3 regions of the Arthrobacter sp. Hb9-2 genome follow, and region 3 is predicted to be linked to each of the others. Evidence: riboswitches for the same ligand, from Rfam matches in the RefSeq annotation. Region 3 holds a riboswitch; each other region holds the start of a gene.

Region 1 (5,434 bases), on a different contig from region 3:
TATAGGGATCGTTCATGGGTGTCTCCTTGTGATGGGGCTTCGTGGGCAGGTTGCTGTGCGAGGTAGGCGGCGGCGCTGCGCAGCCGGCTGTCAGAGTCCGTCCGCCATCGGGCGAGGACAACATGTGTGCGTTGCCGGTCGCGCCCGCCGAGCCGCGCCAGGAAGGGCGCCACGACGTCGGCCAGCAGGGGTTCGGTCAGTTCGCTCGTGCCGGCAGAGCGCAGGAAGCCCTCAATCCGCGTCAGGTCCGAATGGCGCAGGAGTGACTCCCTGGATTGGAGCAGCACAACGGCGGCGAGCCGGCGCTCGAAGACTGCCCTGGAGCCGGGCTTGGGCTGACCCCACAGGGCGGATGCCAGCTGTACCACGGCGTCGTGATCGAAGTCCTTGTACTTTCGCAGGGCGTCGCGGATGGTCCCCCGGACAGCACCCACAGAGGAGCCGTAGGAGGCCAGCTGCCCGCCGAGCCGGCCCTCGACGTCGTCCGCACGGTACCAGGCACCCTCGTTCTGCAGCGTGCGGTCAATGAAGGCGGCAACAACAGTCACGTCCACGCCGCTGCTCATTGACTGCGGCCTGCCGATGCGTGCCGGATGCAGAACGGGGTCCACGGCCGTGCCTCCAGCCTGCCTTCGGCGATGGCGTCCCCGCAGACCGCGCAGGTCCCATAGGTGCCGGCGGCGATCCTGGCCAGGGCCGCCTCCACCTCGCCGAGCCCAATGCTGCTCTGCTTCAGCAGGGCGGACGCCTGGGACAGTTCGAAGGCGATGGTGGAGCCCTCCGGATCATGCTCGTCGTCCACGTTGGAGTCCTGGCGTGCTGAATTTGCGGAGGCGATGTCCGCGCGGAGGGCCGGCAGGAGGGCCGCCTTCCGCTCCCGTTCCTCCTCGAGCAGGAGACGGAACCGTTCGTAGTCGGGCATGGGAAAAGCCTACGCGGGGTCAGGACCAGTTCCTCGCCACCGGTGGTTCCAGGCGGCGCACGGCGAGCCGTCTTTGACGGCCAGCATTTTTCGTTATGGAGCGGAGAAACATCCGCCTTCCGCACGCCAGGCGCGCATGCCGCGCCCTAGAGGTGCTCGCCGAACCACGCGAGGGTATCGTTCCACGCCGCCGTAGCCTGGGCTTCGTTGTAGCGGTCGCCGGTGTCGTTATGGAAGGCATGGTCAACGCCGGGGTAGACAGTGAGCTGATGGACAACATCAGTGGCTGCGAGCGCATCCTTGAGAGCAGGCATCGCGCCCGTGATGCGCTGGTCAAGTTCGGCATAAACGCCGAAAACGGCGGCCCTGATGTCCGGCACTTTGGCCAGGTCAGGGGCCGGCCCATAAAACGCCGAGGTGGCTTTTAACCCGTCCAGCTCGGTGGCCGCCTGCCATGTAATGCCGCCGCCGAAGCAGTAGCCGGTCATGGCGATACGGCCGCCGTCCACGAAGTCCTGGGCTTTGAGATACTCCAGTGCTGCTGCGAAGTCGGCAACGTGGCGCGGGGCGCCGGCTTGGGTGAGGGCACCGGGAACTGCGTCGCGGTCCATGTTTGCAGTCCCGCCCTCCCGGCTGAGCAGGTCAAGGGCAAGGGCCGCGTAGCCCGCTTTCGCGAAGCGGCGGGCCACATCTTCGATATGGGGTGTCAGGCCGCGGTTTTCATGGCAGATCAGCACGGCAGGGCTGCGCCCTTCCCGCTCCGGCCTGGCCTGGTAGGCGCTGATTGAGGTTCCGCCGGACGAAAACTGTACGGTCGCCGTCGTCATCCCTGGCGCACCCTCCGGAACGGAAAGCGGGCTCTTTGCCCCGGGCACAGCACCGGAACCGGCAGTGCCGGCGGCCGAAGATGTTGAAGGCTCCGGGGTGGGCATGGGGTCGGTGCTCCGCGGTACCTCACTGGGCGTACAGCCCACCAGCAGCATCGCCGCCGCTGCTGCTGCCATGCTGCCGGTGATGAAGGCAACCCGCCGGGTGAAGGTCCGCTGACTCAGCGCGCCGGCACGGTAGTCGTCAAAAAATTCCTCGATCAGGTATTTCTCATACTTGCCTAGCTGGGTCACTGTGCCTCCTCGCCGGTGCCGAACATCCTCCTCCGTCCGGTACCTCCGGGCAAGGTTCGCGGCCACTTTTCGAGATCCTTTATCAGTTTGTGACAAAGAACACGGCCAGATGTGCGGCGCGCCTATTTCGGGTGGTCAGCCGGATGCGGCAAATGAGTCTATTCGATTGCTAAATACGATAGGAACACCTCGTATGTTACCCAAATGTGACAATCGGTGCGGAATCAGGTTATGGTCTTCAGGTGTCCCTCTCAGACGGGACATTCCCGTCAGTATGCCGAGCCCTGCCACTGACCCGGGATTCAATCGTTTCCAGCTGGCAGGGACGGGGGAACCAAGTTTCCGCGGCCTCCTACGAGGCCTTGGGGTTAAGTCGATAGCGCCTCCGTTCCGTGCGGAGTCGCTGCCGGCCGGGTATCTCCAACCCGAACCCGACAGCTCACCCCGCAGGCATGGGAGAGGCGATCAACCGTGTCAAAAAATTCCACCACCGCCCGTCACCGCGCGACTCCGGCCCGCTCCATCGCGCTCGAGGGCTTGGCTGTCTCAGCCAAGTCGCTTGGCCGCCCGGCGCTCGCCGTAGCCGCAGCTTCCGGCATTGCCTTCGGTGTAGGCGCCCCGGCCCACGCAGGCGTTACCGGTCCGGACACCACTGAGACCACCAACACCCAGGCTTATGCAGCACCTGCTGCTGCAGTGGCTGCCCCCGCAGCCACAGCTGCAGCCAACGTGCACACCGTCGTCTCCGGCGACACCCTGGGCGCCATCTCGGCCGCCAACGGTGTAGCCCTGAATGACGTTCTGTCCGCCAACGGCCTGTCGATCGACACGATCATCTTCCCCGGCGACCAGATCCAGATCCCCGGTGCCGGTGCCGTTGCAGCTGCTCCAGCTCCCGCCAAGGCTGCTGCTCCGGCTCCCGTCAAGGCTGCTGTTGCTGCCGCTCCCGCTAACACCGGAATGAACCTGTCCTACGCTTCCACGACGCCTGCTCCGGCTCCGGCAGCACCCGCTCCGGCACCGGCAGCCGCCGGCACCGGCACCGGCGCAGCCATCCTGGCGGCCGCGTACGGCCAGCTGGGCGTCCAGCAGGACTGCACCGCCATGGTGGAGAAGGCTCTCCGCTCCGTGGGCAAGGGCGTTGGCGACCTCGCCCCGGGCCAGTTCTACCAGTACGGCTCCACTGTGGGCACCCCCGCTCCCGGTGACCTGGTGATCACCGCCGGCCACGTGGGCGTCTTCGCCGGCAACGGCCAGGTTGTCAGCGGCGGCGTGGACGGTTTCAAGACCGAGGTCCACTCCATCAGCTGGCTCAGCGGCGCTTCCTTCGTCCGCGTAGCGTAGTCACACCACCCGAACAGGGGCGGCAGACGGGATTGTTCCCGGCTGCCGCCCCTGTTTTGTTGTCCGGGCCTGTTGTTGCCAGGCCCTGTTTTGTTGTCCGGCCCTCCAGGCAGCCGGCCCCGCAGGTGCCTTGGCTGCTTAGACTGTGGCTGCTTCAGTGCCGTGCGTGCTCAGGTGCCGCAGAAGGTCTGGTAGCTGCCGAAGTCCTCCGGCGCTCCCTCGGTGTAGCGTTCGAGCCCCGGCCGCTCGTGGAAGGGGTCACGGACCACGTCGAGGAGTTGGTTGAAAGGACCAAGGTCACCCTCCGTTGCTGCGGCGAGCGCTTCCTCCACCAGGTGATTACGCGGTATGTAGGCGGGGTTGACCCGGTCCATCATGCCGGCGTCGGGTTGCAGGGCACGCCACCGCGCCGCCCACGCGTCGAAGGCAGCCAGGTCAAGGACCATTCCCCTGGCCGGGCGGTCATTTCCCCTTGCCGCGTGGGCCAGGTTCCGGAAAAAGGACGTGTAGTCGATTGGTCCGTCCCTCAAGAGTGCCACCAGCCCGTCCACCACCTCAGAGGCTTCTTCAGCCTCAGGCGTTCCCGCTGGGGCTTCCGCCACACCGAGTTTGGTTTTCATGCCGGAGAACCATGCGTCACTGTATTGGCGGCGGAACTTGCCGAGTGCCTCGACGGCAGGGGCCACGGCCTCTTCCTGGTCCTCGTTGAAGAGCGGCAGCATGGCCTCGGCGAGTCGGGCCAGGTTCCATTCGGCAATGACCGGCTGGTTGGCGTACGCATAACGCCCGCCGACGTCAATGGAGCTGTAGACCGCGGCAGGATTAAAGGCGTCCATGAAAGCGCAGGGCCCGTAGTCGATGGTTTCTCCGGAGATGGTCATGTTGTCCGTGTTCATCACGCCGTGGACGAATCCCACCAGCATCCACTGCGCCACCAGCGATGCCTGGGCGGCCACCACCCGTTCGAAGAGCTCGAGGTAGGGGTTTTCTGCTTTGGCGGCATCAGGGTAGTGCCGGCTGATGGCATGGTCGGCCAGGCGGCGCAGGAGGTCCAGGTTTTCGGTGGCCCTTGCGTACTGGAAGCTGCCCACGCGCAGGTGGCTGCTGGCTACCCTTGTCAGCACGGCCCCGGGAAGCATCGTGTCGCGGCGTACGGGGCGGCCGGTGCCCACCACAGCAAGGGAACGTGTTGAGGGGATGCCGAGTGCGTGCATCGCCTCACTGACGAGGTACTCCCGCAGCATTGGTCCGACGACGGCACGGCCGTCCCCGGCGCGGGCAAATGGTGTGCGGCCCGAACCTTTCAGGTGGACGTCCCGGAGCCTGCCCTCCGCGTCGGTCACCTCGCCGAGAAGAAGGGCACGCCCGTCGCCCAGGAGTGGCGAGTAGCCGCCGAACTGGTGGCCGGCATACGCCTGCGCAACCGGCGTCGATCCCTCCGGGACGTGATTGCCCAGGAGGAGACGTACGCCCTCGGCGGACCGGAGGTATTCCGGATCAAGCCCCAGCTCCCTTGCCAGCCCGTCGTTGAGGATGAGCAGCTTCGGCTCGGGGGCCTCCTCTGCCTGCCAGGGAACAGCCAGCTCGGCCAGTTCCCTGGCGAAGCGTCCGTCAAAGGTGACAGTCGATTCTGCAGCAGCTGTCATGTGTTAAGCCTTTCCTCTTGCTTTGTTCTCAGGTTGACCCTGGTTCGTTCTCCGGTTGATCAGCCACGTGACGAACCAGAGCACAACGCCGATGGCCATCAGGCCGCCGGCAATCTGGTACTGGATGGGATTCCTGCCCACCCAGGGCCCGGCCAGGAAAGCGCACAGCAGGGCGGCCACCACGGGCAGTTGCCCCGGGGAGGTGAAGAACACCTTGCGGTTGGGGTCCCGCTTGCGCCGCAGCACCACACACGCCACGTTCACTACCGTGAACACGCACAGCAGCAGGAAGGCCGTGGTGCCCGAGAGGTTGGCCACGATGTTGCTTTCCGGATCGCTGGTCACGTACAGGATGAGTCCCAGTGCCAGGACGGTTGAGAAGAGGATGCCTGCCCACGGCG
Region 2 (5,434 bases), on a different contig from region 3:
ACCAACGTCCAAAACACCTAAAAGTTGTTTAGGAATGGAAAGGCCGGCTCCCGCAGGGGCCGGCCTTTCCGCTTCCTTGGCGCGTCCCCCGGGGGGCACCACACCGCTGGGGATCAGCGCTCGATGGAGGCCATGTTGGCCTCGTCGTGGCGTTCTCCCACGGCAGGTTGGAGCGCGTTCAGCGATCTTGTCGGTGAACTCTCAACCCGCAGCGACCTCTTTCGGAAACTCTGGGGAGCCCACGACGTCCGGGAACACCGCACCGGCATCAAAAGCGTCCACCATCCCATCGTCGGCGACCTCGACCTCCACCTCCGCGGAAATTGATGCTGCGATCCGTACCGCTCCGTGCTGGTCTGTACAAGGAATACCGGCGCGCGGGAGACTGTCGCCATGCGCAACCTGACCTTTGGCATGAACGTGAGCGTGGACGGCTACATCGCCGCGCCCGGCGACGACCTCGGCTGGAGCGTCCCGAGCGACGAATTGTTCCAGTGGTGGTCCGACCGGGTGGGGGCGACGGGCCTGGCGCTGTACGGGCGCAAACTGTGGGAGACGATGAGCTCCCACTGGCCGACGGCCGACCAGCAGCCCGGCGCCACGCCGGCGCACATCGAGTTTGCCCGCCGCTGGCGGGCCATGCCGAAAATGGTGTTCTCCTCGACGCCCAGCACGGTCGACTGGAACACCCGCCTGGCCACCGGCGACGCGGTCACCGAGATCACCCGGCTCAAAGCGGATGACGGCGGCTTCATGGACATCGGCGGTGCCACACTCGCCGCGGCGGCCATGCGGGCCGGGCTGATCGACGAATACATGATGGTCACCCATCCGGTCCTGGTGGGCGGCGGCACGCCGTTCTTCACAGCCTTGGACAACTGGGTGAACCTCAACCTGGTGGAGACCCGGAAGTTTCCCGACGGTGTGGTCCTGACCAGGTATGAGACCAGGCGCTGAGTCGAGTTGCGGGAGCAGCAGGCGGCGTCTTGGTTGCTTCGCCTGCGCGGCGGAACTCAGTCCGCGGCCGAAGGTCGGGAAGGCATGGGGCAACATAACCACGCGATCCGGCGGAAATGGCAGTGCTCCAATGTGCAGAGGGCATGCTGAAGGCCGGTGAGTTAATGCCCCCAAGGCATTGACTCACCGGCCTTCAGTAGTTTCTATTTGCCTGCGCGGACGAAGGTGACGGCGCCCTTGGAGGTCATCCAGGTCAGGGGGTGGACGGCGGTTTCGTTCTTGCCGTTCAGGCCGGAGCTGAGGACCTGGCCGTTGCCGACGTAGATGCCCACGTGGCCGGACTGGACAACCATGTCACCGGGCTGGGGATCAGTGACGACGGTGCCGTAGTTCATGAACTGCATCGGACCAAGGTCACCGACAGGGATCCCTGCAGCATTCAGGGCATTTTCGACCAGTCGTGTGCAGTCCTGAATCATGCCGATCTGGGCGTAAGCGGAGGACACCATGGTGGCATTTACGCCTCCCGCTGCCGGGGCAGGAGCCGGAGCGGGAGCGGCGGGCGTGACGGTTACCTGGGCCTTGGCCGGCGCAACGGCCTGCGTCTTGACGGCGGCAGAAGCGGCAGGAGCGGCAGCTTTGGGGGCCTCGACGACGACTGGTTTGGGTGCTTCGACGACGGGGGCAGGCGTGGTCTTGACGGCGGGACGCTCGAAGGAGATCTGCACTGTGGCGTCTGCGCTGAGCGGGGTTTGTACCTGGCTGGCGACTTCCAGGTTCGATGCCGGCTCGGCTTCGCGCTGGGTTGGGGCGTCTGCTGCCTGGGCGGCGATGCCGCTGGTCAGGACGAGGCCGGAAGCGGCTGCAATGACGGCGGCCTGACGGCCTACACCGCCGGCGTGGCCGGCGAAGGATTTGGACAGGACCGCCAGGGGGCTGGTCTGGACGGGGACCGCGCGGCGGCGGCCGTGAGCTTTGCCATTGGGCATGAAAGGGCCTCTCCCACTGCCTGCGAGGTTAGCTGTCGGATTCGGATGGGAGACACCCGGCCGTGGTGATGCACGAAAGGCACCAGGCACGGCTTCACCCCAAGGCCTGCCGGAAGCAGGCCGTTATTGGGTTCCCCGTCTCTGCCGGACGATTTTGCGAACGGATCCCGGGCAGCGGCAGAGTTAGGCAAGTCTGCTCAGGAGTGCCGCATTCGGAGAAACGGGCACGGCTTCAGACCCTATGTCACAACAGCCCCATTTGTCACATTTGCATAACGCACTTCGCGCTGGGACTTACGTCAATCGTTCCCGTTCAACGGGGCGTAGCAACGATGTGAAGCATCGCCCCGCCCATTTGAAGGCTGCCGTAGTGGGCAACCACCTGCAGAGTGCCCAGTAGCCCATCCCCAGCACGAGGGACCCGGCAACCGCAAGGACCGGGTTGATGGGAAGCAGCAGCGGGTAGACCAGCCAGTGGGTGAGGTAGATATACAGGGACGCCGCGGCCAGCCAGCCGATGACCCGGCGCAGGACGGCCGGCACCGGCAGGGCTGGCACCCACACCAGCAGCAGAATGCCTGCAGCGACGGTGACATCGCGGACGGTGCTGCCGAAGAACCCCGGCAGCGTCATCAGGGTGATGACCGAGACAGTAATCCTGTGGAAGTGTGTGCGGGCCCGGGCGAGCGCCCAGCCGAGCGCGAAGAGCCAGAACACGGGCGGCGGCTTGGGAAGGCCAGGATCCACGATGTCGTACCGGCTCAGCAGCGCGATGGCCACCAGCCCCAGGGCGAAAGCGAACGGCGCACGGCGCTCCACCCGGTCAATCCAGGGCACGGCCATAAGCGCTGCCACGGCCAACAGGATGTACACCAGCAGTTCCACAAACCAGAAATGCCACTGCGTGGTTACTTGCTCGGGCCCAACTATGGCGTTCAACAGGAAGATGTTGGCAACGCTGTAGCGGTCCGTGAGCACGTAGGCCACGGCGATAAAAGCGGTGGAGGGCAGAACTATCCGGGCCACACCGCGGAGCTGGCGGCGCAGCCGCGGGAGCCGCTGGTCCGCCAACTGGAAGCGTGCGAAGTTGTAGCCGGCCACCACGAAGAGCAGGTGGGCGGTCTGGAACATGATCAGCTCCACGTGCGTGGCCACAATGCACACGATGGCGACGGCCCGGAGCACAATCGAGGTTTCCAGGAAGGAAAAGGGGCTCCGCCGCCTGGGCTTCCGGCGGCGCTCCAATTCCCGCACCGGCAAAAGGTGCCAGTCGGAAGGAAGCTGTCCCAGGACACGCTCCAGCTGAACCGAGACCGCCACGTAGGACAGCGAGTCGCCGTCAAGGGAGACGAACGTGTCGTCGTCTCCCACAACGGGGCATTCCAGGGCCTCGGCGAAAATGCTTCGGATGTCGTCGGGGTTGCCGGCGGGGGTTGGGCCCTCCGGTGCCGGCTTGGCGGTTGCGGCGCGGGCGGTACCGACGGCACCCGCAGCAGAGGGCGCTGGAGCGGCAAGTCCCAGGACGGCCGGGTAGTCCACCTTGCCGGTGGTCAGGCGCGGGAGGGCTTCCACGGCATGGATCACGACGGCGGTGCGCGGCAGCCCCAGCGTGCCGGCCAGGGTCTTGGCGAGCAAACCGCCGTCGTGCCCGCCTTCGACGGCGACCACAAGGCGGTCGTCGGTGCCGGCGGCGGCTGCGGTGATTCCCATGTCGGCGAAGATCCGCTCCACCTGGCCGAGGTCCACGCGCAGGCCGACAATTTTCACGAACCGGCTGCGCCGTCCCACCACCTCGTACAGGCCGTTCGGGTGCTGGCGGGCGAGGTCACCGGTGCGCAGTTCGCGGACTTCCCGGCCGAGTGCCAGGTCCCCGGGGTGGTCGGCGTAACCGAGCATGACGTTGGGGCCGCTGTAGACCAGTTCCCCGTCTGCCAGGTCCTCCACCGGTTCAATGCGGAAGGATCCGCCCGGTACGGGGACGCCGATGGTTTCAGCATGGTCGGCGGCCAGGTCAGGTGGCAGATAGGCCATCCGGGCGGTGGCTTCCGTTGCTCCATACATCACGAAGAGGTCCCAGCCGCGGCGCTGCCCGGTTTCCGCCCAGGCGCGCACCTTCTCCGGTGCCAGCCGTCCGCCGGCCTGGGTGACGTAGCGCAGGTTGGGCAGGTCCGCATCGGCGAAGCCCACCCGCTCCAGGAGGTCGAAGGTGTAGGGAACCGCCGCGAAGGAGGTGGCCTGCCGTTCCCGGAAGAGATCCCAAAAGCAGGGATCCACCACTGAGAGGTCCGTGAGGACCAGCCCTGCCCCGCGGACCAGGTGACTGTTAACAACGGACAGGCCGTAGCAGTAATGCAGGGGCAGCGTGGTGGCGGCCTTGTCGTCCGGCCCAATGCCCAGGTACTCGGCGATGGCTTCGGCGTTGGCTGTGAGGTTGGTATGCGAAAGCCGCACCAGTTTCGGCGAACCCGTGGAACCCGAGGTGCTGAGCAGCAGGGCCAGTTCAGGATGCAGCTCATGCCGGGAGCCGGCGCGCCGCTCCTCGAGCACGGGCACCCCGTGCCCGTCGCCGGAGCGCAGCAGTACGTCAGGGTCGTAAGCGTCCATGAGGGACGCGAGGGCCTCGGGCTTGTCGGCCGGGGCCAGCAACAGGACATGGCCAGCCGACAGCGCGGCGAGGTACGCCACCAGCGAGTCCAGGTCGTTCTGCGCTGCCAGCACCACCAGGCGCCGTGCTGTTCCCAGGCGGGTGGCGGCGTCGTCCACGCGGGCGGCAAGCTCCCCGTAGGACAGGACGCCATCCGCGGTGAGCACCGCCGGGCGGTCGCCGTGGCGGGCGAGGTCGGTGAAGGCGGCCCGGGCGAGGTCTGGCTGCGCGGTCAACGCGACACCGGGGCGGTATGTAGGGACATGGAACTGGCCTAACTTAGCTGGACTGGCTCGGGCGAGCGCTGCTTCAATGTGCTGCCCGGGGGTGGGGATGTGATGGCATGGTCGCCCAGCAGCAGCGTGGGCGTGGTGCCTGCCGCTACGGACACCGCTACCGCTGTTCCAACCGGATGGCGAACGGTGTGGGGCTGCCAGGAGCGCACGGTGCGTCCCGAGGCCAGCCGCACGTAATGGAGGACGAAGGCGCCGTGGTACTCCACCGCGGACACCCGCGCCGGAGAGTCGGGGTCCGGGTGCAGCGCCACCTCGTGCGGCCGCAGCACCACATCTACGTCCGCTTCGCTGTTGGCCCAGCCTGGGACAGTTGAAACGACGCCGATCTCGCAGGTCAGCAGGGCGCGGTGCACATGGGCCGGGAGGAAGTCCGCGTCGCCCATGAAGGAGGCCACGAATCGTGTGGCCGGCTGCTCGAAGACCTTCTCCGGCGTGTCCGCCTGTTCGATGACGCCGCCGCGCATTACCACCACCCGCGTGCCGACGGAGAGCGCCTCGGTCTGGTCGTGGGTGACGAGGACGCCGGTGGTGCCGGCCTCGCGAAGCGT
Region 3 (5,434 bases):
CGGCCGGGGTGTGGTCGCCTTTGAGGTTGTTGCACCTCAGGCAGGCAGCCACCAGGTTTTCCCAGGAGTCCCCACCCCCGCGAGACTTTGGGTGAACATGATCGATGGTGTGCGCAGCTTTCCCGCAATAAGCACACTTGTGCCCGTCACGTCGAAGCACCCCTCGGCGGCTGACAGCGGTGGACTGGTTATATCTGGGACGGATGTAGCGGTTCAGGAGGATCACGGACGGGCGGCCCAGGATCTCCTGGGGGCCCACTACGGGCTCATCCCCTTCAGCCACAACGCTCGCCTTGCCCGTGAGCACAAGCACCAGCGCCCGGCGGAAAGTAATAACCGCCAGCGGTTCATATCCAGCATTCAGAACGAGAGTGCGCATGCACGTACCTCTTCACGGCCGCACCCGTCAGGGGCACGAGGGCCGGCTGCCCTCGGCATGTCCGGGCTATGGATCGACACCACAAGAGTAAACAAAGAAGTGCACTATCAGCTAATTGCTGGAGCACACGGTGCCGTGTCCGGCCGGTTCGTGAACTCCCGCATCTTGCCCAGTACGCTGCTCGCAGCTTGCCGGGAGTCAACACCTTGCCCGGAGCTAACAGACAAGACCCCCGCCGCAAGGGCAGGGGTCCTGTTCAGGGATCAGACACGCATCCGAGGCCGGAGAGCATTAGCTAACGCGGATGAACACCGGGCCGGAACCAACGTTGGCGCTGAAGACTACGGTCTGGTTGCCGTTGTAGCCGCCGTGCACTGCCTGGCCGTTACCGGCGTAGACAGCTATGTGGGCCATGCCGGAGCCACCATTTGCGTAGTAAATCAGGTCGCCCGGCTGGGCTTCAGCAGCGCTCACGGTGCGGCCCAAGGAGAGGTAGCCTGCAGGCCAGTCGTGGAAGTTGATGCCCACGGCAGCCAGCGAGTTGGTCACCAGCATGGTGCAGTCCTGCATAACGCCGAGCTGGGCGTAGGCGGCGGACAGGATAGCTGCACCCTTGCCGCTTGCCGAGGCAGGAGCGGCGGGGGCTGCTGCAGCCGGAGCTGTAGCGGTCACCTTCGCAACAGCGGCGGTCCTTGCGGCCGGAGCAGGAGCCGGAGCGGCTTCCTGGACCTCCACCTCGGGCTCCGGAGCTTCCATAACGGGAGCCGGCGTGGTGGTCACAGCAGGCTTCTCGAAGGAGATGGCAATGGTGGACGCAGCGGAGATCGGAGCCTCAACCGTTGATTCGACTTCCAGCGTGGAGGCCGGAGCTGAGTCACGCTGGACGTTGGCGTCAGCAGCGTTCGCCGCGAGGCCGCTGGTCAGGACCAGGCCGGAAGCGGCTGCGATAACGGCTGCCTGGCGTCCTACACCGCCGGCGTTGTCGCCGACAGCCTTGGCAATGATGGCGAGCGAGTTGGTCTTGGTGGCCTCGGCGCGGTGCCGTGCGGTTGCACGAGTAGTCATCAGTTCTCTCTTTCGTTTCCTTCAAAGCCGCATGTGGGCAGCCAAAGGTGTTTGGACGCGCCGGCATCTTGGGGGTACGCCGGCACGTCCCGAACGGGGATGTGTGGTGATTTAGCGAAGAGCTGTTTGGGCAAAGAAAAAGCCCTTGGACCGTGGGGTCGAAGAACTAGTTCATAGTGAAGAATGCTGAGGAGCCGGTAGCAGCTACCGAGTGCAGCAGCGTTCCCTGGGAGGGGTTCAGGGCACTGATCATCATGCCGTTGCCGACGTAGATGCCGACGTGCGCGCCGCCGTTCTGCATAACCAGGTCACCCGGCTGCGGCGTGGAGGTGGGCTTCATTGCGTTCCACGCGTTGACGCGGGGGATGCTGATGCCGGCCTGGGCGTAGACCCACTGGGTGAAGCCTGAGCAGTCCCAGCCGTTGGGGGTGGTGCCGCCCCAAACGTACGGACGGCCGATGCCGGTGTAGGCGAGGCCTGCAATTCCGGAAGTGGACGCGGAGGCAATTGTCTCCACGGCCTTGTCCGCAACGGAGCCGGCCGACGCGGTGGAAGCGGTGGTCACTCCCTGCTCATCGTCTGAGTCCGTGGACTGCGCAACTACCCGCTCAACAACGGGTGCCGGGGTGGTCTTGACCACGGGGCGCTCGAAGGAGACGGTAGCCGTGGGCGCCGCCGTGACAGCGAGGGCACTTTGTGCCGATCCGGATTCCGTGGAAGCGGAGACACCAGCGGTGGTGTCCGCTGCATTGGCCGGCAGGCCCATGGTCAGGATGAGGCCCGAGGCAGCTGCGATGACTGCAGCCTGGCGACCTACTGTCCCGGCATTGGCACTAACGGCCTTGGACACGGAGTCCAGGGGGTTGGTACGAACCGGTTGCGCACGGTGGCGCGCAGAATTATGGCGTGAAGACACGAAGGTAGCCTCTCCCAATGCCTACGAGGTGAGCTGTCGGATTCGGATGGGAGTCACCCGGCCGCGCGGCTTCCTGGGAAGCTTTTGCGACTTAACCCCAAGGCCTTCAAAAAGCTGAAGGCCAAAATTGGTTCCCCCGCCCCTGCCAGACGATGAAATGCGAACGGACCTTGAGCGGTGGCAGAGTTAGGCAATCCGCACAAGAGCGTCAACTTCGGAAAAGTTGACGCGAGTTAGACGGTACAGCAGTTTTGGAAGAATGTCACATTCAGGTCACGGCATGTCAACACCAAGTGATAGCTCACCGTCATTTGACTAAAGCCAACCGGTCGGGTCAACAACTTCGCCGTTGACCTGGACCTCAAAGTGGAGGTGGCACCCGGTGGAAGCCCCCGTGGTCCCGCTGAGGGCCACGACGTCCCCGCGGGACACCGTCTGCCCTTCCTTGACGCTGAAGGACGACAAGTGGTTGTAAGTGGTTTCCAGGCCGTTGCCGTGATCCACTACGACGCGGTTGCCGCCGCCGTACTGGTGCCAGCCGGCGAAGGTGACCGTTCCAGTGGCTGCGGCGAGAACAGAGGTGCCGCACTGGGCTACGTAGTCCTGTCCGCGGTGGAAGTCGCCGGAGCCTCCGGTGATCGGACTGACCCGGTAGCCGAACGGCGACGCAGTGGTCAAAGCAGCGAGCGGGGCGCCAAGACTTCCTGCGGAAGCGGCGCGGGTGATGGCACCGGCAGACTGGGCACTGAGCAGCTGCTTCAGTTTGCCGTCCGGGTCTGCCTGGGTAACCACAGCAGAGCGGCTGAAGTCTATCTGGGCACCTGCTTCCGCGGAAACCTGCGGCTGGGGCACAACAGCGGACGCGGCGACAGGAGTGGATCCCGAGGCATCCGTGGCCATCACGGGACTGGTGGCCGGCACGGTCACGGTGAGCACCAGCCCGGTGGCGGCCAGGGCGATGCCGGCCTTTTGGCCGATGCCGCTGGCAGCGGCGAATTCAGTAATTTGGCGGAAGGGACCCCGACGGCGGCGCGCATCACGGTGCGGATCGCGGGGGCGTTCCGAGGTGATGACTTCGACAACACGCGGTGTCGAAGCAGGGACCGCCGCGCGGCGGCGTCCCCTGGAATTCTGCATGGTCAAGAAGGGTTCCTCTCTGGAAAGCCTGCGAAGTTAGCTGTCGGATTCGGGTCAGAGAGTTCAAAGACCCGGTCCGCCGTAAGCAAGCTTCGGCACAGAGATATCCCCGGAGGAATCCTTCACTGGAAGAGGCTTGCTGCTGACGGACTTCACCCCAAGGCAGTCCCCCGCTGCCGCTTGTGGTTCCCCCGCCTCTGCCAGTTACGACTCGTGCTCCTGATCCGCTGGCAGAGCTCGGCTCCAGATCAGGTAACGCTTTAATATCAACGCTTGGTTCAACTATAGATGCTTAAGCCCGAAAGTAACAATTCCGTTATCTTTGCGTAACGCAGTTCACACGGAGTATGGCGTCCGCTCTTTGCCTTTCAGCGGATCGCCACGAACACATGGGCGGCAACTTCCGGAGGCAGCTCCAAGGCACCTTCGATACCCGGAACCCGGACCGAGATGTAGTCACCCACCCGTTCCAGCGACACAGCCGCACCCGGCCGGATACCGCCTTCATCAAGCTGGGAGAGCAGTTCAGGCTCTACCTGGATGGGCTCGGCGAGCCGGCTGATGGTCACCACCGAGGCAGGACCGTACGACTTCATCGCCTCCAAAAGGCTAATGGCGCCATCCGCAAAACCCAGGGTCGGCACGCCGCCCAGGGCAGCAAGGCCGGGGATCGGGTTCCCATAAGGGGACTCAGTGGGATGGTTCAGCAGCTCATAGATGCGCCGTTCCACCCGCTCGCTCATAACATGCTCCCAGCGGCAGGCTTCGTCGTGGACGTAGGCCCAGTCCAAACCGATCACATCGGCGAGAAGACGTTCAGCCAGGCGGTGCTTGCGCATTACTTCGGTGGCACGCTTCCGGCCCGTCTCGGTGAGCTCCAGGTGGCGGTCGCCGGAGACAACCACCAGGCCGTCCCGTTCCATGCGCCCGATGGTTTGGGAGACGGTAGGCCCGGAGTGGCGCAGCCGCTCGGCGATCCTGGCGCGAAGGGCAACGATGTTCTCTTCCTCGAGCTCCAGAATGGTCCGAAGGTACATCTCCGTAGTATCGATCAGATCCGTCATCCAGCTCAGCTCCTCGAGCACAGTACCTAGCGTTGTCCCACCGTATCGCCTTCACCGCGACGTAGTCCGTGGAAAAGCTTAGCCTATTTTGACTTTGTCCGAATAGTTCACCGGGGCGCGGGCGGGGCGTCTCATTGGCTGGACTATGACGGTTCCGGTTCCCGCCTATTGTGCCGTTCAGGCAGAATAAGGGAGGCCCTGGTTGCAGCCGTCACCGGCTGCCGGCCACCAACACCCGTCCGGACCAAAGCCATGTCCAGCCCGAAATTGGAGCACCCGTGAGCGAAACCAGCATCACTATTCCCGCCGACCTCCTGCCCAAGGACGGACGGTTCGGCGCCGGGCCTTCCAAGGTCAGGCAGGAGCAGATTGATGCGCTGTCCGCCGCCTCGAAGAACATCCTTGGCACCTCCCACCGGCAGGCCCCGGTCAAGAACCTTGTTGGCTCCGTCCGCGAGGGTCTCAGCCAGTTCTTCCGTGCCCCGGAGGGCTACGAAGTGGTCCTGGGCGTTGGTGGCTCCACGGCTTTCTGGGATGTGGCCAGCTTCGGCCTCGTTGAAAACAAGGCCCAGCACCTGTCCTTCGGCGAGTTCGGCTCCAAATTTGCCGCAGCCACCAACAAAGCGCCCTTCCTGGACTCCTCGTCAATCATCAAGTCTGAGCCGGGCACGCACCCTTCAGCCAAGGCCGAAGCCGGGGTGGACGTCTACGCGTGGCCGCAAAACGAGACCAGCACGGGCGTTGCTGCCCCGGTCCAGCGTGTTGCCGGCGCAGACGAAGGAGCCCTGGTACTGGTGGACGCCACCTCTGCCGCGGGCGGGCTGGACGTGGACGTAGCGGAAAGTGACGTTTACTACTTTGCGCCGCAGAAGA

What was found. Region 3 has a riboswitch for cyclic di-AMP ahead of AC5RV1_RS12365 (C40 family peptidase). Riboswitches for the same ligand answer to the same signal wherever they lie in the genome.
Region 1: linked by a shared signal. The riboswitch ahead of AC5RV1_RS00180 (LysM peptidoglycan-binding domain-containing protein) and the one ahead of AC5RV1_RS12365 (C40 family peptidase) in region 3 are both predicted to bind cyclic di-AMP.
Region 2: linked by a shared signal. The riboswitch ahead of AC5RV1_RS11140 (NlpC/P60 family protein) and the one ahead of AC5RV1_RS12365 (C40 family peptidase) in region 3 are both predicted to bind cyclic di-AMP.

The regions. Positions count from the first base shown of each region.
Region 1 covers NZ_JBNHGJ010000001.1:36,758-42,191, reverse strand. Annotated here, with positions in the region: gene AC5RV1_RS00195 (DNA alkylation repair protein) at 1-566, opposite strand, end outside; gene AC5RV1_RS00200 (DUF1810 domain-containing protein) at 1-16, opposite strand, end outside; gene AC5RV1_RS00190 (TraR/DksA family transcriptional regulator) at 563-922, opposite strand; gene AC5RV1_RS00185 (dienelactone hydrolase family protein) at 1,069-2,043, opposite strand; cyclic di-AMP (ydaO/yuaA leader) riboswitch at 2,348-2,511, shown strand; gene AC5RV1_RS00180 (LysM peptidoglycan-binding domain-containing protein) at 2,515-3,387, shown strand; gene AC5RV1_RS00175 (protein adenylyltransferase SelO) at 3,558-5,033, opposite strand; gene AC5RV1_RS00170 (APC family permease) at 5,037-5,434, opposite strand, start outside.
Region 2 covers NZ_JBNHGJ010000016.1:91,267-96,700, reverse strand. Annotated here, with positions in the region: partial or broken gene AC5RV1_RS11155 (DUF3618 domain-containing protein) at 1-21, shown strand, start outside; partial or broken gene AC5RV1_RS11150 (MmyB family transcriptional regulator) at 25-309, shown strand; gene AC5RV1_RS11145 (dihydrofolate reductase family protein) at 394-957, shown strand; gene AC5RV1_RS11140 (NlpC/P60 family protein) at 1,161-1,946, opposite strand; cyclic di-AMP (ydaO/yuaA leader) riboswitch at 1,950-2,141, opposite strand; gene AC5RV1_RS11135 (AMP-binding protein) at 2,241-4,826, opposite strand; gene AC5RV1_RS11130 (ABC transporter ATP-binding protein) at 4,865-5,434, opposite strand, start outside.
Region 3 covers NZ_JBNHGJ010000019.1:81,644-87,077, forward strand. Annotated here, with positions in the region: gene AC5RV1_RS12355 (HNH endonuclease) at 1-379, opposite strand, end outside; gene AC5RV1_RS12360 (NlpC/P60 family protein) at 671-1,444, opposite strand; gene AC5RV1_RS12365 (C40 family peptidase) at 1,611-2,294, opposite strand; cyclic di-AMP (ydaO/yuaA leader) riboswitch at 2,365-2,547, opposite strand; gene AC5RV1_RS12370 (M23 family metallopeptidase) at 2,676-3,497, opposite strand; cyclic di-AMP (ydaO/yuaA leader) riboswitch at 3,508-3,719, opposite strand; gene AC5RV1_RS12375 (iron-dependent transcriptional repressor DtxR) at 3,866-4,561, opposite strand; gene serC (phosphoserine transaminase) at 4,840-5,434, shown strand, end outside.